DNA from 4 places in the Clostridium perfringens genome. Region 3 is predicted to be linked to each of the others. Evidence: predicted binding sites of a transcription regulator. Region 3 holds the regulator's gene; each other region holds the start of a gene.

Region 1 (6,027 bases), 960 kb from region 3:
AAGGTAATTATCTCATTAGATATGGGTGCATTAATAGCTGGTGCTAAATATAGAGGAGAATTTGAAGAAAGATTAAAAGCTGTTTTAAAAGAAGTTCAAAGTTCAGAAGGAAAAATACTTTTATTCATAGATGAAATTCATACAATTGTAGGCGCTGGTAAAACAGATGGTGCAATGGATGCAGGAAACTTAATTAAACCAATGCTTGCAAGAGGAGAACTTCACTGCATAGGAGCTACAACTTTTGACGAATATAGACAATATATAGAAAAGGATAAAGCTCTAGAGAGAAGATTCCAACCTGTAATAGTTGAAGAACCAACAGTTGAAGAAACTGTATCTATTTTAAGAGGATTAAAAGAAAGATTTGAAATTCACCATGGAATTAGAATCCATGACTCAGCAATAGTAGCTGCTGCAAAACTTTCTCATAGATATATTCAAGATAGATATTTACCAGATAAGGCTATAGATTTAATAGATGAAGCTGGTGCTATGATAAGAAGTGAAATAGATTCTCTTCCAACTGAATTAGATATTATAAGAAGAAAGATTTTAATGCTTGAAACTGAAAAGGAAGCTTTATCAAAAGAAAATGATGATGCATCTAAGGAAAGATTAGTTGCCTTAGAAAAAGAGCTTGCAGAGCTTCAAGATAAAAATGATGAGATGACAATTAAATATGAAAAAGAAAAATCTCATATTTCAGCAGTTAGGGACTTAAAGGCTGAATTAGATGAAGCAAGAGGACTAGCTGAAAAATATGAAAGAGAATATGATTTAAATAAAGTTGCAGAACTTAAATATGGAAAAATTCCAGAACTTGAACGTAAAATAAAAGAACAAGAAGCAAGTATGGAAAAAGACAATGAAAATGCTTTATTAAAAGAAGAGGTTACTGAAAATGAAATTTCAGAAATAATCTCAAAATGGACTGGAATTCCTGTTACAAAACTAGTTGAAAGTGAAAGAGAAAAACTTTTAAGACTAGAAGAAGAATTAAGAGAAAGAGTAATAGGTCAAGATGAGGCTACAACTGCAGTTGCTAATGCTGTAATAAGAGCAAGAGCAGGTCTTAAAGATGAAAGAAAACCAATAGGATCATTTATATTCTTAGGACCTACTGGAGTTGGTAAAACAGAGCTTGCAAAAACTTTAGCTAGAAATTTATTTGATAGTGAAGACAATATAGTAAGAATAGATATGTCTGAATATATGGAAAAACATGCAGTATCTAGATTAATAGGACCTCCTCCAGGATATGTAGGATATGAAGAAGGGGGACAATTAACAGAGGCTGTTAGAAGAAACCCATATTCAGTAATATTATTTGATGAAATAGAAAAAGCACATGATGATGTATTTAACTTATTCCTTCAAATATTAGATGATGGTAGATTAACAGATAATAAAGGTAAAACTGTTGATTTCAAAAACACTATAATAATTATGACTTCTAATATAGGTAGTGGATACTTATTAGAAAATAAATCTGGTGAAGGTATAGAAGATGATATTAGAGAAAATGTTATGAATGAAATGAAGTTAAGATTCAAACCAGAATTCTTAAACAGAGTAGATGATATCATAATGTTTAGACCTTTAAGCAGTGAAGGAATTAAGAAAATAATAGATATCTTCTTAAGAGATGTTGAAAATAGATTAAGAGAAAGAAATATAACTCTTGAAGTTACTGATAGAGCTAAGGAAATATTAGCTGAAGAAGGATATGATCCAGTATATGGAGCTAGACCATTAAAGAGATATATAAGTAATGTCTTAGAAACTGAAATAGCTAAGAAGATAATTGCAGGAGAAATTTATGATGGATCTGTTGCTTTAATAGATGGAGTAGATGGAAAAATTATAGTTTCTAGAAAATAAAATATAATAAATTTATAAGGACCATAGGTTTAATTAAATCTATGGTCCTTATTTTTATGAAATTTTAAATATATTTTTAATAAAATGATAACAAAAAACAAATTAATAATGAAAACATTTTAAATTTATAAAATTTTAATAAAAAACTGTAGAAAATTGAAAATTTTATGGTTATAATAATTTTAAAATACGAAAATAGTAAAGATGAAATTTATAACTTGAAAAGGAGAGATAAAAGTGGAACTGATAGGAATAGTAATAGTAATAATAGGATTTGCACTTAAATTTGATACTATAGCAGTTGTATTAGTAGCAGGACTATCAACTGGATTAGTAGCACATATGAGTTTGTATGAAATATTAGAAAAATTAGGATCAACCTTTGTAAGCCAAAGACACATGACATTATTTATATTAACTTTACCTGTAATAGGTATGTGTGAAAGATTTGGTTTAAAAGAGAGAGCTATAACCTTAATAAAGAATATGAAAAATATGTCAACTGGAAAGCTTTTAAGTTGCTATTTATTTATTAGAGAAGTTGGGGCTGCAGTTTCACTAAGATTAAGTGGACAAGCACAATTTATAAGACCACTTATAAACCCAATGGCTCAAGGAGCAGCTGTCAGTAAATATGGAGAATTAGATGATAAAAATGAAGATTTAATAAAGGGAACAGCAGCTGCAATGGACAACTATGGAAACTTCTTTGGACAAAATGTATTCTTAGCAAGTTCAGGAGTTCTTTTAATAGCAGGAACCTTAGAAGAACTAGGATATGGAGTTAATGCTTTAGATATAGCAAAAGCTTCAGTTCCAATAGCTATAATAGCTTTAATATTAGGAGTATTACAAAATAGATTATTAGATAAAAGGTTAAGTAGAAACCTATCAAAGAACAAAGAAGAGATAAAATAGGGGTGATAATTAATGAATATGCAGATGATTTCTAATGTATTGCTTGAAATCTTTTATATAATAGTAGGACTTTTAATGTTAAATACTGCAATTGATACATTAAAAGACCAGGAACATAAAACTAGAATAGGAACGGCAATCTTTTGGACTATATTGTCAATCATATTTATAGCAGGAGGAGCTATTCCACCTGTAGTAGTAGGGGCATTGCTTTTAGTTATAGGAGTATTAACTGCAAGCAAACAAGTAAATATAGGAAACCTAAAAATGCCTAATGTAGATTTTGCAGAAATGCAAGCTAAAAAGTTAAAGAATAAGATTTTTTTACCTTCAATTGTAATAGCAGTTGGATCTTTAGTTATTGCACAATTTACAAGTTTATCAGGAACTGTTGCCATAGGTATAGCTTCTGTGGCAGCTGTAATAACAACTTTCTTAGTATTAAAAGCTAAACCAAAGCATTTAGTAGAGGATAGTAACAGAATGGTTCAATCAGTTGGATCTACAAGTATATTACCTCAACTTTTAGCAGCCTTAGGAACAGTGTTTACTGCAGCGGGAGTAGGAGATGTTATATCATCAGGTATATCTAATTTTATTCCTGAAGGAAACATATTAGCAGGTGTAATAGCTTACTGTGTAGGAATGGCAGTATTCACTATGATAATGGGAAATGCCTTTGCAGCCTTCTCAGTTATAACTGTGGGAATAGGATTACCATTTGTATTTGCTCAAGGAGCTAATGTAGCCATAGCAGGAGCTTTAGCTCTAACTGCAGGGTATTGTGGAACATTATTAACCCCAATGGCAGCAAACTTTAACGTTATGCCAGCGGCCTTATTAGAGACAAAAGATAAGAATGTGGTTATGAAATGTCAAAGTTTATTTGCTATAATTTTATTAGTTATACATATAGCTTTAATGTATTTCTTAGCATTTTAATTAACTAGGTATTAGAAAGTAAGGAGTGTATGAGAATGAAAGTATTAATTACAGGATTTGATCCCTTTGGAGGAGAAAGTATAAACCCAGCTTTAGAAGCTGTTAAAATGATACCAGAAAATATAGAAGGAGCTCAGGTTATTAAATTAGAAATACCTACAGTTTTTAGAAAGTCTCTTGAAAAAATAGAAGAAAAAATAGAGGAAATTAATCCAGATGTAGTTATTTCTATAGGACAAGCTGGAGGAAGATTTGGTATAACTCCAGAAAGAGTAGCTATAAATATGGATGATGCGAGAATAGAGGATAATGAAGGAAATCAACCAATAGATATTTCTATATATGAAGATGGAGAAAGTGCATACTTTAGTAATTTACCTATAAAAGCAATGGTTAAGGAAATGGTTGATAATGGAATACCTGCATCAGTTTCTAACACAGCTGGAACTTTTGTTTGTAACCATGTTATGTATGGAGTTTTATACTTAGTAAATAAAAAGTATAAAAATATAAGAGCTGGATTTATACATGTACCTTATATTCCAGCACAAGTTGTAAATAAACCTAATACACCTTCTATGTCTATTAATGATATAGCAAAAGGATTAGAACTTAGTATAAAGGCTATAGTTTTAAATGATAATGATATTAAAACTGTAGGAGGAGCTGTTTGTTAATGTTAGAACCTAAGGTTAAAAGAAAAATCTTTGTTTATGGAAGTTTGAGAACAGGATTTTTCAATTATGAAAAATACTTAAAAGGGAAAGTTATAAAAAGTGAATTAGGAAGGGTAAAGGGAACTTTATATCATATGCCTAAAAAAGGATATCCTGCTTTAATTGAAGGGGATGGATTTGTATATGGAGAAGTTATGACTATTCTTGATTACGAAAATGTTATAAATGCTATGGATCTTATGGAAGGATACTTAGGAGTTAATAACAAAAATAATGAATATAATAGAATTGAGATGGATGTTGAAATCTTAGGAAAGAAATCTTCTGAAAAATGTTATGTTTATTATTATGGAATGAATGATAAAGATGACTTTGAAAATAACAGTATATTAATACAGGATGGAAATTGGAGAAACTTTATGCTTAAAAAAGTTTCTTAAAGTAAAAAATAAGAGGTAAGAAAATTCTTACCTCTTATTTTTGTTATTATTTCATTGATTGTTCGTATTTTTCTACCATTCTTTTAACCATTTCTCCACCAACGCTTCCGCATTGTCTTGAGCTAAGGTCTCCGTTATAATCTGAGAATGGTACTCCCATTTCATTTGCTACCTCATTTTTGAATTTTGATAAACCGTTTTTTGCTTCTGGAACTAAATGTTGTGACATTTTGAATTCCTCCTTTAAGTTTAATAAGATTTTTTTGAAAGGTTAAGTTTTTCTTTTCCTTTCAATATTATGATGTGCAGAATTGGATTTAATAATCTATAAACTTATATCCAATATAGGATTAAAAATCACATTATGGTATAAAATTACAAGTAGAATTGATTTATCTTATGAAAGTAAAATTAAACATATCTTTGAAAAAAGCTCAAACAGAATTATTATCTGTTTGAGCTTTTTAATTTATACATTAAATTTTAAATCTTTATGTGATAAGAATCCATATGAAGAATCAGCTTCTTTAACAGCCTTTATAATAGCTTTCTCCATAACTTGAGCAGCTAAAAGACCAACTACATTTATATCTGCCTTAACTTTATTTGATGAAAGAGTAAATATTGTATCACCATCAAACATAGTGTGAGCAGGGCGAATGGTTCTTCCAAAACCATTTTGAGCCATAGATGCAATTTTATTAGCTTGAGCTTTATTAAAATCACCATTAGTCACTATGCACCCAATAGTAGTATTTCCTTTAAAAACATTTTTAGGATTAGAATAATTAGCTAATAAGCTTTCTTCTATGTTTATAAAGGAATTCCTATCTTGGCTTAATCCACCAGCTATTATTTTATTGTTATTATTAGGATCAACAATATCACCTAGGCTATTAACTCCTACAATAGCTCCTACCTTTAAATCTCCAACTTGCACTGCATAGCTTCCAAAACCACCTTTCATAGCAAGTTTTTGATTTAAGGCTTTACCTACTGTGGCACCTGTTCCACAACCTATATTACCGTTTTTTGAGTCAAGATAGGTTTCAGAATTTTTACAGGCTTCTAAACCCATTTCCTTATTAGGTCTTATTTTAGGATTACCACAGGCTAAGTCAAATAAAACAGCACCACATACTATAGGAACTTTAGCCACTCCTACG
Region 2 (6,027 bases), 120 kb from region 3:
TTGCTAAAGTTCCTATATAAGGCACAAAACCAATATAACTTTCCCCCATGTTGCTCTTTACTAAGTTATAAACTGTTTGATAGATTGATTCTAAAACAACTTGTAACTTACCTGGTTTATTTTTAAGATTTCTAGTTGATAATAAAGCAAAAACTATTATAAGAAGCATTGCTGCCCATTGAAAAATAATTGTACTGCTTATTGTCAAACTACCAATCTTAACTGTAAACAATGGTGCAAAGATATCCACGGAATCACTCCCTTTCTATCTTAGTATTAATTTATATATGTATATAAATATTTATTTATTGTTTTTTATAAGGCCTTATTTTTTTTAGTATAAATAAATATTGATATCTGGTGTAAAATGAATCCTATTAAATAAAATGCTAATTCCTTAACATCTCTCATAAAGATTAGTGTAAATAAAAGAATCAAAAGCATTCTTAATACAAAACTTAATTGTATCTTTAAAGCTCCTCTTCTATTACTTATGACTTTGTTAATTACAATTGCATTTGCTGTAAAATTAATTGTTGCAATTGCACTTCCAACTAAAAAAGCCACCCCAAATCTAAAATTAAATAAACTAATTAATAGGGTTGCTATTATTGTTAATAAAATGTTAGTCTTCGTAATTGAAAAAACTAAACTTTTAATTTTAGCGTTCACATATAACCTCCATAGTTCCGCAATGTTACTTTACTAATTATATTCCCGAATCTAATATTAATAAAATTTAAATTTTGGTTGAATTTATTAATATTCTGATATTTTAAAGTGATTTTAACTATTTCCTTCATTTTTACTCTTAAAAACTCTCATTTACTCTTTTACAAATTATTTATGAATGTTTTTGAATTTATTATTTCATTTTTCTGAATTTTTAAATTACTATATAAGAACTTAAATTAAATTTCGATTACTATTTTCGATTTTGAAATCCTTTTTTAAAAGTTTTTGTTATAAAATTGTATATTTTATAGGGTTTTTTATCAAAAAAATTTTAAACCACTATTAAGAATAAAACATACAACTTAAAAGGTTTTGAATAACCTTTTTAATATTTATTCACATTTTTTTATTTTTTTTTTTCAAAATCTAATATTTTAAATATTTTTCTTTACTTTAATCCTATTTTTTTCTATTCTTCTTACTATTATTCATGTTTTTTATAGGAAATTAAATAAATTATCTGTTTTCTAATATGAATTTTTATTCTCAAATTAGTGCATTTTTTTAAATATATTTTTAAACTTAAACATGAATTTTAAATAATTTTTCACAAAAAAAGATACTATCCCAAGATAGGATAGTATCTTTAAAATATATATTATAATAATGGTAAACTTATTATCTTTCTACTATTAAAGCAGTTCCCATTCCTCCACCTATACAAAGTGTTGCTAAACCTCTCTTAGCATCTCTTTTCATCATTTCGTGAAGTAATGTAACTAATATTCTAGCCCCTGAAGCTCCTACTGGATGTCCTAAAGCTATAGCTCCACCATTTACGTTAACTTTACTCATATCAAATTCTAAATCTTTAGCAACTGCTAAACTTTGAGCTGCAAAAGCTTCATTTGCTTCTATTAAATCAAGATCTGCAACTGTTAATCCAGTTCCTTCTAAAGCTTTTTTAGTAGCATAGAATGGTCCATAACCCATAATTGAAGGATCTAATCCTTTTGAACCATAAGAAACTATTTTACAAATTGGAGTTACTCCTAATTCTTTTGCTTTTTCAGCACTCATAACAACTAATGCAGCAGCACCATCATTTATACCTGATGCATTACCAGCTGTAACTGTACCATCTTTTTTGAATGCTGGTCTTAACTTAGCTAATTTTTCAGCAGTTGTTCCAAATCTAGGGAATTCATCAGTATCAAATACTATTGGATCACCTTTTCTTTGTGGAATTACTACTGGAACTATTTCATCTTTGAATTTTCCAGCTTTTATAGCTGCTTCTGCTTTAATTTGAGAATTTGCAGCAAATTCATCTTGCATTTCTCTAGTTAATCCCCATTGTTCTGCTATATTTTCAGCAGTTATACCCATGTGGTATCCATTAAATGCATCTGTTAAAGCATCATTGACCATAGCATCGACCATTTTTCCATCGCCCATTCTTTGACCAAATCTTGCAGTTCTTAAAACATATGGTCCTTGTGACATGTTTTCCATACCACCAGCTACTATTACGTCAGCATCTCCTGCTTTTATCATTTGAGCTGCTAAAGCAACACATCTTAAACCTGAACCACAAACTTTATTTATTGTCATTGAAGGAATTTCAACTGGTAAACCAGCTTTTACAGCTGCTTGTCTTGCAGGGTTTTGTCCTAATCCAGCTTGAATTACATTTCCCATTAAAACTTCATCAACACATTCTGGTTTTACACCAGCTTTATTTAAAGCTTCTTTAATAACTAAAGCTCCTAAATCTACAGCAGGAACATCCTTTAATGAACCACCAAATGAACCTAATGCTGTTCTTACTGCACTTGCAATAACTACCTCTCTCATATCAAAAACCTCCCATTTAGGTAAAAATTTATCAAAAATCTATATTTTTTCTAACTGATTTAATTATAACCATAAATTTACTAGCTTTCAATATTTTTTGTTAAATTTTAAACAATCTTTTTTATTATTTTTTCTCTTTTCGAAAAAAAAGACAGATAATTTAGCTTTATTATAGAAGTCTTTTATTAAAATTTCTATAATATTCTAAATATCTGTCTATTTATACCATTTATTCAAATTATATTTATTAAACTTTTTAACAAAGTCTTATTTACTTATAAATTCTTCTACTTCTTCATCATTTTTTCCAAAGTAATTTAAAATAGCTTTTACTATTCTTTCAGAAGCCTTACCATCTCCATATGGATTTATAGCTTTACTCATTTTGGCATAAGCTTTTTCATCATTTATAAGTGAATTAGCTTCTTCTAATATTTTTTCAACATCAGTACCAACTAATTTAACTGTTCCTGATTGAACAGCTTCTGGTCTTTCTGTAACATCTCTTAAAACTAATACTGGTTTTCCTAAATGAGGAGCTTCTTCTTGTAATCCACCTGAATCAGTCATAACCATAAAGCATTTATTCATTAAGTTATGAGTTTCTTTTGTATCAAGTGGTGGTAAAAGATGTACTCTTTCTTTACCATCAAGATTTTTATAAACAACATCTTTTACAACTGGATTTAAGTGAACAAGGTAAACTAATTCAACATCTTTATTATCTTCAACTATTTTATTTAAAGCTGTACAGATATTTTCTATACCTTCTCCCCAGTTTTCTCTTCTATGTGCAGTTATCATGATAACTTTTTTGTTTTCAAAATCTATTTTATTTAATTCATCATTTTCAAAAACATAGTTATCTTCTACAGTATGTTCCATAGCATCGATTACAGTGTTACCTGTAATTTTTATGTCATTTTCATTTATTCCTTCTCTTAAAAGGTTAGCTTTTGATCCTTTAGTTGGAGCAAAGTGTAAATCAGCTAAAGCACCTGTTAACTTTCTATTCATTTCCTCTGGGAATGGGAAATATTTATCGAAAGTTCTAAGTCCAGCTTCAACATGGCCTACTCTTATTTGTTGATAGAATGCTGCTAATCCTCCCGCAAAAGTTGTTGTAGTATCACCATGTACAAGTATCATATCTGGTTTTTCTTCTGTAAATACTTTTTCTAATCCTTCTAAAACTCTATTTGTTATTCCAGTAAGAGTTTGACGATTTTTCATTATGTCTAGATCAAAGTCAGGCTTTATATCAAATAGTTCTAAAACTTGATCTAACATTTCTCTATGTTGAGCAGTTACACAAACCTTTGATTCTATTTCCGGTCTTTTTTCTAATTCTTTTACTAATGGAGCCATTTTTATAGCTTCCGGTCTTGTTCCAAAGATAGTTAAAACTTTTATCTTTTCCATGAATCATTTACCTCCAAAAATAATTAATAGCTACTTAAAATTAAGTAGCTATTTAAATTATAACTATTTTGTTCCAAATAGTCTATCTCCTGCATCACCTAATCCAGGAACGATATATCCATGATCATTTAATTTCTCATCAATACATGCAACATATATATCAACATCTGGATGAGCTTTTTGTACAAACTCTATTCCTTCTGGTGAAGAAATTAAACACATAAGTCTTATTTGCTTAGCTCCTCTTTTCTTTAAAAGAGTTATAGCATCTGCAGCTGAACCACCTGTAGCTAACATTGGATCAACAACTATTACATCTCTTTCAGCTATGTCTTGTGGTAACTTACAGAAATATTCTACAGGTTGAAGAGTTTCTTCATCTCTGTATAATCCTATATGCCCTACTTTTGCTGCTGGAATAAGTTGTAGCATACCATCTACCATACCTAATCCTGCTCTTAATATTGGAACTATAGCAACTTTTTTACCAGCTAAAACTTTACATTTAGTTTTACAAACTGGAGTTTCTATTTCTATTTCTTCCATAGGAAGATTTCTTGTTACCTCATAAGCCATAAGCATAGAAACTTCACTTACTAGTTCTCTAAAATCCTTAGACCCTGTATTTTTATCTCTTATAAACGCTAACTTATGTAATATAAGTGGATGTGTTATTTCTGTTACTTTACTCATTGTATCTTCCTCCTAAAATTTATATAAAAATATTTTTTATCAAATTATTTTGAATACTTTTCTTCAATAGCTGTTATTTTATCTATTCTATTTTGGTGTCTTCCACCTTCAAATTCTGAATTTAAGAAAGTATCAACTATATCTAACGCTAATCCTGGTCCTACAACTCTCTCACCCATAGCTAGAATATTTGCATTGTTATGTTGTCTTGTTGCATGAGCACTAAATGTATCAGAACATAATGCTGCTCTTATTCCTGGCACTTTATTTGCTGCTATAGATATTCCTATACCAGTTCCGCAGATTAATATACCATATTCAAATTCTTTTTTAGCTACAGCTTCTGCAACCTGTATAGATATATCAGGGTAATCACAAGAATCTGTGCTGTATGTACCAAAATCTTTTACCTCAATACCTTTTTCTTCTAAATGTTTTATCACTGTGTTTTTTAAATTAAATCCACCATGATCACAACCAATTGCTATTTTCATTTCATTAACCTCCATTATACCTGTTTGTTTTAATATATTATTTTAAAAAAAGTGCTTTTTCAATGACTAATAACACTACTTAATTTAAAAAATTAAATAGTAAGTCAAATAAAAAAGCACTTTTTTTATTAACTGGAAGAACACTAAATAAAGGTATTAAACTTTCAAAAAAAACAAATATAGAATTTTTAAAAAATATAAATTCAAAACAGTTCCTTTTTCTCAAAAGTTTCATTTTTATCTAGCTCCTTCCATATATATTCTTAAACTATTGTTATGTCAAATCCACAGGATTTTTTTAATCTATTCATTATGGCTACACCTAAATCTTTTTCCTCAAAAGCCTCAGTTATTATAACATCTACCCCTAAGTCATCAAAAGCTCTAAGCATTTCAAATAAATTTTTTGTTACAGAAGTTAAGTCTTCTCTAGTTCCTAATGATTTTACTATTCCTTCATTGTACATAGAAATTGTTTCATCAGTTGCCATAATTCCGACTTTTAAATCTTCATCTATGTAATTATGCACTATTTCTTTAATTTTTTCAACCATTTTATTTATTGGACCTTGAACCATTCTAACTTTTGCCTTTGGTGCATAATGTTTATACTTCATTCCCGGTGCCTTAGGTTTTGTGTCTTTGTCTAAAGTAGTTAATATAGCTTTATCTATATATACTCCTTCATCTATGTCCTTTAACATCTCTAAAGTTATGCCTCCAGGTCTTAAAACGCATAAATGTTCACCAGTTGCATCTACTATAGTTGATTCTACTCCTATTTCACTTTTTTTAGCTCCTATTATAAAATCAACTCTTCCATTTAAGTCTTCTTCACATCTTTCTATATCTGTAGGACTTGGTCTTCCTGATATATTAGCTGATG
Region 3 (6,027 bases):
ATCCCCACTTTCAACATCAACATCTAAAGATGTACAGTCAGCAGTTAAACCAGTTTCTAATCTTGCAGCAACTCTTGGACCTAAGTCTCTTCCTATGAATGTTGCTCCTATGAAAATTATATTTGGTTTTTTAGCATTAGCTAATTCACATATAGCTTTTGTATATCCATCAGTTGTGTAATGTTCTAATTCTGGAGCATCAACAACTAGTACTTCATCAGCACCATGTCTTGATAAATCTTCAACTAAATTTTGAACTTTATTTCCTATTAATAACGCTGTTAATTTTGATCCTAATTTATCAGCGATTTTTCTACCTTCACCTAATAATTCTAATGAAACTTTTTGTAATTGACCTTCTCTTTGCTCTGCAAAAACCCAAACGCCATTGAAATCTGCTTTATTCATCTTAAATACCTCCCATAATCCTTAGATGTAGTGTTTTTCTTTTAATTTGCCTAGTACATAAGTAACTGAATCTTTAGGTGATTCTTTAACTATTTCTCCTGCACCTTTAGCTTCTTTAGTCATTGATCTCTTAACTTTTGTTGGAGATCCTTTTAACCCTAATTCAGCTTTATCTACATCTATGTCATCAGCTGACCATACTAAGATTTCATCATCAGATGTTTCAAATATATTTTTAACATTCATGTATCTTGGCTCATTTAACTCTTTTATAGCAGTTAAAAGTACTGGAGCCTCAACTTTTATTAATTCATATCCATCTTCTAAAGCTCTATTTACTAATAATCCATCTTCTTCAACTTTAACGCCTTGAACATAAGTTACTTGAGGAATATTTAAATGTTCAGCTATTTCTGGACCAACCTGTGCAGTATCTCCATCGATAGCTTGTCTTCCTGCGAATATTATGTCATATTCTAATTTCTTTAATGCTCCAGCTAAAGCCTTTGAAGTAGCTAATGTATCTGCACCTGCAAATGCTCTATCAGTTATAAGAATTGCTTTATCAGCTCCCATGCATAAAGCTTCTCTTAAAGCTGATTTAGCTTGAGGTGGTCCCATACTTAATACAGTTACTTCTGCTCCATTATTATCTTTTAATTGTAATGCAGCTTCTAAAGCATGTTTATCCTCTGGGTTTATTATTGATGGAACTCCATCTCTTATAAGAGTTCCTGTTTTTGGATCTATTTTAACAGCTGTTGTATCTGGCACTTGTTTTAAGCAAACTACTATTTTCATCTCAAAGCCCTCCTAAAATTATCTTAATATGCTTCCTGCGATAACCATTTTTTGAACTTCTGAAGTTCCTTCGTAAATCTCAGTTATCTTAGCATCTCTCATCATTCTTTCTACTGGGTATTCCTTAGTATATCCATATCCACCGAATAATTGAACTGCCTTAGTTGTAACTTCCATAGCTACATCTGCAGCGAATAATTTAGCTCTTGCAGCATCTATAGAATATGGTTTACCCTCTTCTTTTAAACAAGCTGCTTTATATACTAAAAATCTTGCAGCTTCTATTTTAGTATCCATTTCTGCTACCATCCATTGTAATCCTTGGAATGCAGATAATGATCTACCAAATTGTTTTCTTTCTTTCATGTAAGCAACAGCTTCTTCTAAAGCTCCTTCTGCTATACCTAATGCTTGAGCAGCGATACCTATTCTACCACCGTCTAAAGTTTTCATTGCTATTCCAAATCCTTTTCCTTCTCTTCCGATTAAGTTTTCTTTTGGAACAACACAGTTTTCCATGATTAACTCAGTTGTTGAAGAAGCTCTTATACCCATTTTTTCTTCTAACTTGCCAATTGAGAATCCTGGGAAATTCTTTTCAACTATGAAAGCTGAAATTCCTCTTGTACCTTGACTCTTATCAGTCATAGCAAAGATTATGAAAGTATCTGCAACTCCACCATTAGTTATGAAGATTTTACTTCCGTTTAAGATATAATTATCTCCTTCTAATACAGCTGTAGTTTGTTGTCCTGCAGCATCTGTACCTGCTCCTGGTTCAGTTAATCCAAAAGCACCTAATTTTTCACCTTTTGCAAGTGGAGTTAAATATTTTTCTTTTTGAGCTGGAGTACCAAATTGATCTATTAATGAAGCACATAATGAAGTATGAGCTGAAACTATAACTCCTGTAGTAGCACAAACTTTTGATAATTCTTCAACAGTTAAGATGTAAGATAAAGTATCTCCACCAGCTCCGCCATATTCTTTGCTAAAAGGAATTCCCATCATTCCTAGTTTAGCCATTTTCTTAACATTTTCCATAGGGAATCTTTCTGTTACATCTATTTCTGCAGCTATAGGCTTAACTTCATTTTGAGCAAATTCTCTAACCATTTGCTTAACTAATTCTTGTTCTCTTGTTAATTGAAAGTTCATTTTTAATTACCCTCCTTAAATCCACACAACCATTTTGTTTAAAACATTACTTGTTTTTAAAGTTCTTTTCTCTTCTTTCTACAAAAGCACTCATACCTTCTGTTTGATCTTCTGTAGCAAAACATTTTCCAAAATCTTCAGCTTCTATAACTACTGCTGAATCTATATCAACTTGAATTCCTCTATTGATTGCATCTTTACATAACTTAACAGCTATTGGTGCATTATTAGATATCTTCTTAGCTAATGACATTGCTTCTTCCATTAAATTCTCTGGTTCAACAACCTTATTTACTAAACCAATTCTTAAAGCTTCATCAGCTTTTATCATGTCTCCTGTGTAAATAAGTTCTTTAGCCTTACCAGGTCCAACTATTCTTGGTAATCTTTGAGTTCCACCAAATCCTGGAGTTATTCCTAATCCAACCTCAGGTTGAGCAAACTTAGCCTTTGTAGTTGCTATTCTTATATCACAAGCCATAGAAATTTCACATCCACCACCTAAAGCGAAACCGTTTATAGCAGCGATTACAGGCTTGTCTAAATTTTCTAATCTTCTAAACACTTTATTACCTAAAAGTCCAAATTCTTTACCCTCTTCTTCATTTAGATCTTTCATTTCTGCTATATCAGCGCCTGCAACAAATGCTTTATCTCCAGCACCTGTTAAAATAACAACATATATATCATCTTGTTTTTCTATATGATCTATAGCAGTATCTAAGTCTTTTAAAGTTTCTGAGTTTAGTGCATTTAATGCCTTAGGTCTGTTAATTGTTAAAACCCCAATGTTTCCCTCTTTTTCAAAGATTACATTATTTAATTCCATTGTATTTCCTCCCTCATATACCATAGCGAATATATGGTTTTAAATAACTTAACAACTAATAACTAACAACTTAATATTTTTTATCCTATGCTTTTTCCAGAATTTATTGTTAATTTTGTAACAAGCAAAGACAAAAAAATAATTGAAGTACTCGGTACTTCAATTAAATTATAAAACTTAAAAGTAAATTTTTCAATATATTTTTTTGAAAATCTAATACTATTTTTCCATATTAAACAAATTTTTATAAAATAAATCCAATTTATTTTACATCATTGTGATTTAAAAGATATACTAAAGTCATCATACTTTCACTTAAATGTACATTCTCTACTCTTATATCTTTTGGCACCTCAAGATCTATAGGCGCAAAGTTCCATATACCTTTGATTCCACCTTCAACAAGGTCATTACATACCTTTTGAGCATTTGTTCTTGGAACACAGATTATACCTATTTCAATATCATTTTCTTTTACGAAATCTTTTAATTTTTCAACATCTTGTATCTCAACATCTCTTATTTTTATTCCAAACATTCTTGGATTAGCATCAAAAATACCTTTTAATTTAAAGCCTAATCTATTGAAACTATTGTAGTTTGCAATAGCCTGCCCTATGTTACCAGCTCCGATTATAACTGTGTTATAGTCTCTTGTAAGTCCTAATATACTCCCTATGTTATTGTATAACTCTTTTACATTATATCCATATCCCTGTTGCCCAAAATCTCCAAAACAATTAAGATCCTGTCTTATTTGAGAAGCAGTGAAGCCTATTTTTTCACTTAACTCTTTTGAAGATATTCTATCAACATCATTTTCCATTAATTCTTGTAAATATCTATGGTATTTAGGCAATCTTTTTATAACAGCCATAGATATGCCTTTTTTCTTTTCCATTTTAATAGCACCTCTTTCTAAAATTGTTCTTTTTTTAAAAAGCAATTACTTTTTAGACTGTATTCTAAAATCAAATGATAAAATTACAAATTTAACCTTCTAAAATATTACCATACCCTAAAAAGTTTGTCTATATTTTAACATTCTTTTGGTTTCACTATCAAAAATATATGTATTAAAGTGTATTTTTTACATTTAATTGCATTTTTTATATCATTAATTAATATTATTAAATTTATGTGATTCTATTATAAACTATCTTTCTAATAAATTTCTACAAAAAAAATAAGGCTTGCGTGGCTAAAACCCTACGTGCACACAAGCCTATTTAAACATTTCATAATGTTTAATATAAAAGTTTAAGGGAATTATTTACAATCTATACCCTATGCCTGAAAGTATTCTTACCATATTAAGATAGCAAAAAAACTAGCTCTTGTCAACAACATTAGACAAATTTCACGCCTATAAATTTTTATTTTTTAATATCCTACTTGAATTTATTACTGCTATTAATGTTACACCTACATCTCCAAATACAGCTTCCCACATATTAGCCATTCCTAAAGCACCAAATATTAATATTATAATTTTAACACCTAAAGCAAAGATTATATTTTGCCATACAATTTTATTTGTTTTCTTAGCTATTTTTATTGCTTTTATTATCTTACTTGGCTTATCATCCATTATTACCACATCTGCAGCTTCTATGGCTGCATCTGATCCAACTCCACCCATAGCTATTCCTATGTCTGCCCTAGCTAGTACAGGTGCATCGTTAATTCCATCTCCAACAAAAGCAACTTTTTTACCTTTACTCTTATCTTCAAAAATTTGCTCTAATTTTTCAACTTTATTTTGTGGTAATAAACTACAATATGCTTTGTCTAAGCCTAATTCTTTGGCAACACTATCTCCAACCTTCTCATTATCTCCAGTTAGCATAATTGTTTGCTTAACTCCTATTTCTTTTAATCCACTTATGGCTTCTTTAGAGTCCTCTTTTATTTCATCTGAAATAACTATATATCCTAGCTCACTCTTTTCATTTGCTAAATAAACAACAGTACCTATTTCATGAATTGGAGTAATTTTTATATTAAACATATCCATTAATTTTGAATTACCTGCTAAGAATGTTTCTCCATCAATGTCTACTTTTATTCCTTTTCCTGAAATTTCTTCATAATTTGAAATTAAGCCTTTGTTGATTTCCTCATTAAACTCACTTACTATAGATTTAGCAATTGGATGATTTGAGTAATATTCTGCATAAGCTCCTAATTTTAATAATTCTTCATTAGTTAACTTGCTTGTGCTCTCTGATTTTCTAACTTTAAATGTACCTTTTGTTAGTGTTCCCGTTTTATCAAAAACTATACTCTCTACATTATTTAGTGCCTCTAAATAGTTGCTTCCTTTTATTAAAATACCATTTTTAGAAGCTAAACCAATTCCAGCAAAATATCCAAGTGGTATTGATACTACTAAAGCACAAGGACATGAAACAACTAAGAATATTAAAGCTCTTGAAATCCATGGGGAAAAACTTTCTCCACTTATTACTAAAGGTGGAATAATTGCAAGGGCTAAGGCAGAGAATACAACTACTGGTGTATAATATCTTGCAAACTTAGTTATAAATTTCTCTGTTGGTGATTTTTTATTTCCTGCATTCTCAACTAAATCTAATATTTTAGAAACTGTAGATTCTCCAAAACTTTTTGTTACTTTTATTTTTAATAATCCACTTTTGTTTATTGATCCTGCTAATACATCATCTTTTGCCTCAACTTCTTTTGGTAAAGATTCTCCTGTTAATGCAGATACATCAAGAGTTGCCTCTCCTGATAAAACTACTCCATCTAGAGGAACTTTTTCTCCTGCTCTTACCACTATGATTGATCCAACATTAACGCTTTCTGGA
Region 4 (6,027 bases), 1.1 Mb from region 3:
TTTTTATTAATGGTACTTCAATCTGTAATAGCACCAATACCAGCTTTTTTAATAACCTTAAGTAATGCAGCTATATTTGGATGGGTTAAGGGTGCTATATTATCATGGAGTAGTGCCATGGCTGGGGCAGCACTATGTTTTTATATAGCAAGAGGCTTAGGAAGAGATGCCGTTGAAAAGTTAACTAGCAAATTTGCCTTAAAGGATATAGATGGTTTCTTTGAAAAGTATGGTAAACATACTATACTAATAGCAAGATTGCTACCTTTTATATCTTTTGACTTAGTTAGTTATGCTGCAGGACTTACATCAATGAACTTTTGGTCATTTTTCATTGCTACAGGTATTGGACAATTACCTGCCACAATAGTATATTCTTATGTTGGTGGTATGCTTACTGGGGGAGCACAATTACTTATGAGTGGACTTTTAATTTTATTTGCTTTAAGTATAGCAATATATGTAGGGAAAAAAGTTTGGAATGAGAAAAGAGGTAAAAATGACAAATAAGGAACTAAAGAAAAATTTAGAGGATTGTGTTAATTGTGGTCTTTGCTACAAGGTGTGTCCAATGATGAATACTTTTGGAGAAAGTCCTAAAAATATATTAAGAGATATAGATGAGAATAAAATAAATTATGATGAAATTGCATATTCTTGTATGCTTTGCAATGCATGTACTGAAGCATGTCCAAAAGATATAAATTTAAAAGAGATGTTTCAAAATTTAAGAATAAAATCTTATAGAGAGAATTTAAAAAATACTAGCAAGAAATTTAATTTAAAGGTTGTTCAAAATCATCAAAAAGGTAGTTTTTCTAAGTTTTTAACATCAAAAAATAATCATAAGAAAATAAAGAGAGTGTTTATTCCAGGTTGTAGCTTAAGTGGATATAACAATGAAATTATTTTTAAAATAAAGGACTACTTAATAGAAAATTTAGGGGAAGTAGAGATACTTCTAAAATGTTGTGGAAAACCTTCAAAGGATATTGGAAACTTAGAATTATTTGAAAGCAATTTAAATGATATAGAGAATAATCTAAAAATCAAGGAAGTTGATGAAATAATAGTAGCCTGTGAAAATTGTTATAAGACTTTTGGATCAGCTTTTAAAGATATTAAAGTAATAACACTTTGGGAAGTTATAAATGAATTTGGAGTGCCAAAGGAACTAAAAAACAAATATTCAGATTTAAAAGAAGAATTTGCCTTGCATGATCCATGTCCTATAAAAAAAGAAGAACAAATTCACGAAGCTGTTAGAAGCATACTTAAAGATTTAGGAATTAAAATAGTAGAATTTGAGAAGAATAGAAGTAAAACTGAATGTTGTGGTTGTGGAGGAATGGTAGGAGTTACAAATAAGGAATTATGGCTAAGTCAAAAAAATAAAAGAGCTAATTCTACAGAATGTGAAAATATAGTTTCTTACTGTGAATCCTGCGTAAATACCTTTAAATCTTCAGATAAAAATGCATTACACATATTAGACTTTATTTTTAATGAGGATGTTATTAATGGCAAAGCTAAAAGTCAAAAGAATATAAGCACAATTAATCAATGGATAAATAGAATTAAATTAGCAAACAAAGTAGGAAAAGAGAGTTAATTTTAAATTGGGGTAGGAACTACCCTATAAGCTTGGGGAACCCTGTATTTTTAGGTATATTCATTAAGGTGTTCCCATTCCTATAGGTGGAGAGTAGTTCACATACTTATCTAATAAAAATAAAAGCAAATGAAAGTTTAAAATAGAGGGAGAGAAAAAATAATGTTAGATACTTATGGAAGAAAGTATGTAAATCCAATAATAGATTTAGGTGCTAATACATTATTAAAGTTAAGATTAACACCAAATGGAGTTAGTATAATAGCTCTAATTATAGGAGTTTTAAGTTCTGTATTTCTTTATTTCGATAAATTGATTTTATCAGTAGTTTTTCTTTGGATATCAGGATACTTAGATTCTGTTGATGGTGCTATGGCAAGAAAAAAGAATTTAACTAGCCCTTTTGGAACACTTTTAGATATAACCTTTGATAGAATTGTTGAACTTAGCATAATATTTGTCTTAGCTTTAAAATTTCAAAATAGTAGATTATATCTTTTAATATTAACAATGATGATTTTAATATCTATGACCATATTTTTAACAGTAGGAGCCTTAGCTCAAAATAATGCTATGAAGTCTTTTAGATACCAAGCAGGACTTGCAGAAAGGTCAGAAGGATTTATTTGTTTTTCACTTATGATTTTACTATCATCTATAAAATTAAATTTAGTTACAAATATATTTTCCTTAATAATATTTATAACCATAATACAAAGAGCTTTAGAGGCTAAAAGGCTTTTAAAATAAAATATAATTACATGTTTTTAATAAAATATTAATAAAGTGCTGAGCTATATATAATACAATGTTAAGTGGATTTACATATAATTAATAATATAATAGGTATTTAAAAGAATTTATTTAATTAAATTAAATAAAATAAGATGAATTTGTATAATAAATGGATAAAGATACATTCTGTGTTAAGTGTAAGTTAATTAATCAATTGAATGTTAAATTTAAAAAAATATTATGATATACTAGATTTGTTCAATAAAAATTCATAATGAGAACCAGGAGATGAAATACGAATGTTTAATTTAAATCCTAAAGACGATAAATTTTATGATATGTTTATCGATGAAGCAAAAAATGTAGAAAAAGCAGCAGTAATATTAAGTGAAGCCTTAGGGGATCTTGAAAATAAAACAAGCCACGTGGCTAGAGTTGAAGAGTTAGAACATAAAGGAGATGAAATAGTTCATAGACTTATAGAAGAACTAAACAATTCTTTTATAACTCCTATTGATAGAGAAGATATATTTTCTATAACAAAAAGAATGGATGATATTTTAGATTCAATAGAAAGTACTATGCATAGATTCACTATGTTCAACATAAATGAATCTAAAGAAGGTGCTAAAGTTTTAGGAAGCTTAATAGTTGATGCATCAAGAGAATTAGTATCTCTAATGGAAGAATTTAAGCATATGAAAAAGAAAAATAAAGAAATTACAGAGAGAGTAATTTCAATAAATAAAATAGAAAACAAAGGAGATATTTTCTATAGACAAATGATATCAGAATTATTTGCTGAAGATGGAAAAACTCCAGTTCTTGATATAATAAAATGGAGAGAAATATATAAATTCTTAGAGGCAACTTTAGATAGTTGTGAGGCTGTAGCCAATATAGTTGAGGGAGTAGTGATGAAGTATGTCTAGTACTTTAGCTGTAACAGTTGTTATTATTCTCTTAACATTAGCTTTCGATTTTATAAATGGATTTCATGATACTGCAACGGCAGTTGCTACATCAATTTCCACAAGAGCTCTTTCACCTAAGGCTGCCATAGCTTTATGTGCCGTATTTAACTTTGTTGGAGCATTTTTAGGAACTGAAGTTGCTAAAACTGTGGGAGATGGTATAGTAGATCAAAATAAAATACCTCTATGGGTTATTGCAGCAGTTATATTAGGAGCTATTATATGGAATCTTATTACTTGGTATTTTGGAATTCCAAGTAGTTCTTCTCATGCCTTAATAGGATCATTAATAGGTGGAGGAATAGCTTATTCACATTCAATAAACATAGTAAGTTGGGGAACTCTTTTTGATGAAGTAATTCTTTGGCTTATATTATCACCAATTATAGGTTTAATAGTTGGATACATATTTATGATTTTATTAAACTGGGCACTAAGAAGATGCAAACCAGGACCTGTAAATAGAATTTTCTCAAAATTACAAGTGGTTTCAGGAGCATTAATGGCTTTAAACCATGGTGGTAATGATGCTCAAAAATCAATGGGTATAATTACTATGGCACTTTTAAGTGGAGGATTTTTATCTACTTTTGAAGTACCAACTTGGGTTATAGCTTTATGTGCAATTGCAATGGCAACAGGAACTTCAATAGGTGGTCAAAAAATAATTAAAACAATGGGAAGTGGAGTTGCTAAATTAAACGCTGTTAATGGATTTGCAGCACAAACTGGGGCAGCTGGAGTTATAGGAATAGCTACTATGTTCCATGCACCTGTAAGTACAACTCACATAATAACAACTACCATAATGGGTGTTGGAGCTTCTAAAAATCCTAAAGCGGTTAAGTGGGGAGTTGCTAAGAATATAGTTTGGGCTTGGATATTAACAATCCCAATAAGCGCATGCATAGCTGCTATAGTAGTTGAAATATTTAAATTTGTATTATAGTTTGAAAAAGTAAGTATATATATAATAGAAAATTTTAATTAAAGATTAGATAGAATTCTAAAAAGAATTTCTATCTAATCTTTTTTTATTTATTAAAAAATAAAACCACCTATTTTCAGGTGGTTTTAACTTATTGCTTAGTAGTTAAATTTTAATTACTTAAAATCCAAAGGTTAGTTATAAAAAGTTAAAAATAAAACTTACAAACAGTATGAAAAGAATATCTAGTAATTCTCGGAATATGTTTGTAAGTTTTATTAAGACTTATTTTATATATTAACTTATTTATTTATTTCATTTACAGGTTTCTTTAAGAAGCCGATTATTAGAGCAGCTACAATAGAGCCTACTAATATTGATAGAAGATATAAAAGAGGATTTCCTTCAACTACTGGAACTACGAATATTCCACCATGAGGAGCTGGTAAACCTATTTTAAATACCATTGATAATCCTCCAGCTATAGCTGAACCTATAACACAAGCAGGAATAACTCTGAATGGGTCAGCCGCAGCAAATGGAATAGCTCCTTCAGTTATGAAAGTTAATCCCATTATATAGTTAGTAGTACCAGCATCTCTTTCATCTTTAGTAAATTTATTTTTGAAGAAAGTAGTTGCTAAAGCTGTAGCTAAAGGAGGTACCATACCACCAGCCATTATAGCAGCATGTGGATAGTAGTTTCCAGAAGCTATCATAGCTATACCAAAAGTAAATGCAGCCTTATTTATAGGACCACCCATATCTATAGCCATCATTCCACCTAATACTATTCCAAGAAGAACTAAGTTTCCAGTTCCCATGTTTTGTAACCATATTGCTATGTTATTATTTAAAGCAGTTACAGGGCCAACAATTACTAAGTACATTAGGGCACCAGTTATTAAGATACCAAATAGAGGATATAGTAAAACAGGTTTAATACCTTCTAATGATTGAGGTAATTTACTAAATATTTTCTTTAATAATACAACTACATATCCACCAAGGAAACCAGCGATTAATCCACCAAGGAAACCAGAGCCACTGTTAGCAGCAATTAAACCACCAACCATAGCAGGTGCAAATCCAGGTCTATCAGCTATACTTGATCCAATGAATCCAGCAAGAACAGGAATCATAAGGAAGAAAGCATTTCCCCCACCAATATCTTTTAATAATTTAGCTATTGGATTAAAAGTAGGATCATTTATTTCAGCTGAGTGAATACCAAACATAAATGATATAGCTATTAATATACCACCACCAACAACGAATGGTAACATATTTGAAACACCATTCATTAAGTGTTTATAAAATCCTCTTCTTTCAGTCTTACCAGAAGATTGATTAGAAGAATCTCCAGAATGAGAATAAACTGGAGCAGAGCCACTTAATGCTTCGTTTATTAATTCTTGAGGTCTTTTCATAGCTTGAACTACAGGAACTATTACGACCTTTTTACCATTGAATCTAGCCATTTCAACTTGTTTATCAGCTGCAACTATTATACCGTCAGCCTTATCTATGTCTTCTTGAGTTAATCTATTTTTTACTCCTGTTGAACCATTAGTTTCAACCTTTATATGTACATCCATTTCCTTAGCAGTTTTGTTAAGTGAATCAGCAGCCATATAAGTATGAGCAATACCAGTTGGACATGCTGTAACAGCTAAGATATATTTCTTATTTGAATTATTTTCTGCTTCATTAGAAGCTTGAGTTTCATCAGATTCTTCATTTTCTTCAAATTTATCAAGAAGAGAAATAACTTCTTC

The links. Region 3 encodes Rex, which represses fermentation and respiration genes when NADH is low (regulators of the CRP and FNR family bind a similar motif). Its sites were predicted from a motif close to ATTGTTAANNNNTTAACAAT; they were not measured.
Positions count from the first base shown of each region.
Region 1: I6G60_RS08200 (DUF969 domain-containing protein) is a predicted target of Rex. The motif match lies at 2,008-2,027, and genes of this name have one in related genera.
Region 2: I6G60_RS04325 (acetyl-CoA C-acetyltransferase) is a predicted target of Rex. The motif match lies at 2,629-2,648, and genes of this name have one in related genera.
Region 4: I6G60_RS13580 (DUF47 domain-containing protein) is a predicted target of Rex. The motif match lies at 2,565-2,584, and genes of this name have one in related genera.

Region 1 is NZ_CP065681.1:1,681,945-1,687,971, forward strand. Features, by position in the region: gene clpB (ATP-dependent chaperone ClpB) at 1-1,884, shown strand, start outside; gene I6G60_RS08200 (DUF969 domain-containing protein) at 2,122-2,802, shown strand; gene I6G60_RS08205 (DUF979 domain-containing protein) at 2,815-3,744, shown strand; gene pcp (pyroglutamyl-peptidase I) at 3,780-4,421, shown strand; gene I6G60_RS08215 (gamma-glutamylcyclotransferase family protein) at 4,421-4,861, shown strand; gene I6G60_RS08220 (alpha/beta-type small acid-soluble spore protein) at 4,908-5,090, opposite strand; gene I6G60_RS08225 (P1 family peptidase) at 5,331-6,027, opposite strand, start outside.
Region 2 is NZ_CP065681.1:846,701-852,727, reverse strand. Features, by position in the region: gene I6G60_RS04335 (F0F1 ATP synthase subunit A) at 1-250, opposite strand, end outside; gene I6G60_RS04330 (ATP synthase subunit I) at 316-672, opposite strand; gene I6G60_RS04325 (acetyl-CoA C-acetyltransferase) at 1,354-2,532, opposite strand; gene wecB (non-hydrolyzing UDP-N-acetylglucosamine 2-epimerase) at 2,800-3,954, opposite strand; gene upp (uracil phosphoribosyltransferase) at 4,018-4,647, opposite strand; gene rpiB (ribose 5-phosphate isomerase B) at 4,692-5,141, opposite strand; gene I6G60_RS04305 (L-threonylcarbamoyladenylate synthase) at 5,405-6,027, opposite strand, start outside.
Region 3 is NZ_CP065681.1:724,429-730,455, reverse strand. Features, by position in the region: gene I6G60_RS03710 (electron transfer flavoprotein subunit alpha/FixB family protein) at 1-408, opposite strand, end outside; gene I6G60_RS03705 (electron transfer flavoprotein subunit beta/FixA family protein) at 430-1,209, opposite strand; gene I6G60_RS03700 (acyl-CoA dehydrogenase) at 1,228-2,367, opposite strand; gene I6G60_RS03695 (short-chain-enoyl-CoA hydratase) at 2,414-3,196, opposite strand; gene I6G60_RS03690 (redox-sensing transcriptional repressor Rex) at 3,459-4,097, opposite strand; gene I6G60_RS03685 (heavy metal translocating P-type ATPase) at 4,563-6,027, opposite strand, start outside.
Region 4 is NZ_CP065681.1:2,910,627-2,916,653, reverse strand. Features, by position in the region: gene I6G60_RS13595 (TVP38/TMEM64 family protein) at 1-510, shown strand, start outside; gene I6G60_RS13590 ((Fe-S)-binding protein) at 500-1,612, shown strand; gene I6G60_RS13585 (CDP-alcohol phosphatidyltransferase family protein) at 1,775-2,362, shown strand; gene I6G60_RS13580 (DUF47 domain-containing protein) at 2,647-3,279, shown strand; gene I6G60_RS13575 (inorganic phosphate transporter) at 3,272-4,270, shown strand; gene I6G60_RS13570 (PTS fructose transporter subunit IIABC) at 4,552-6,027, opposite strand, start outside.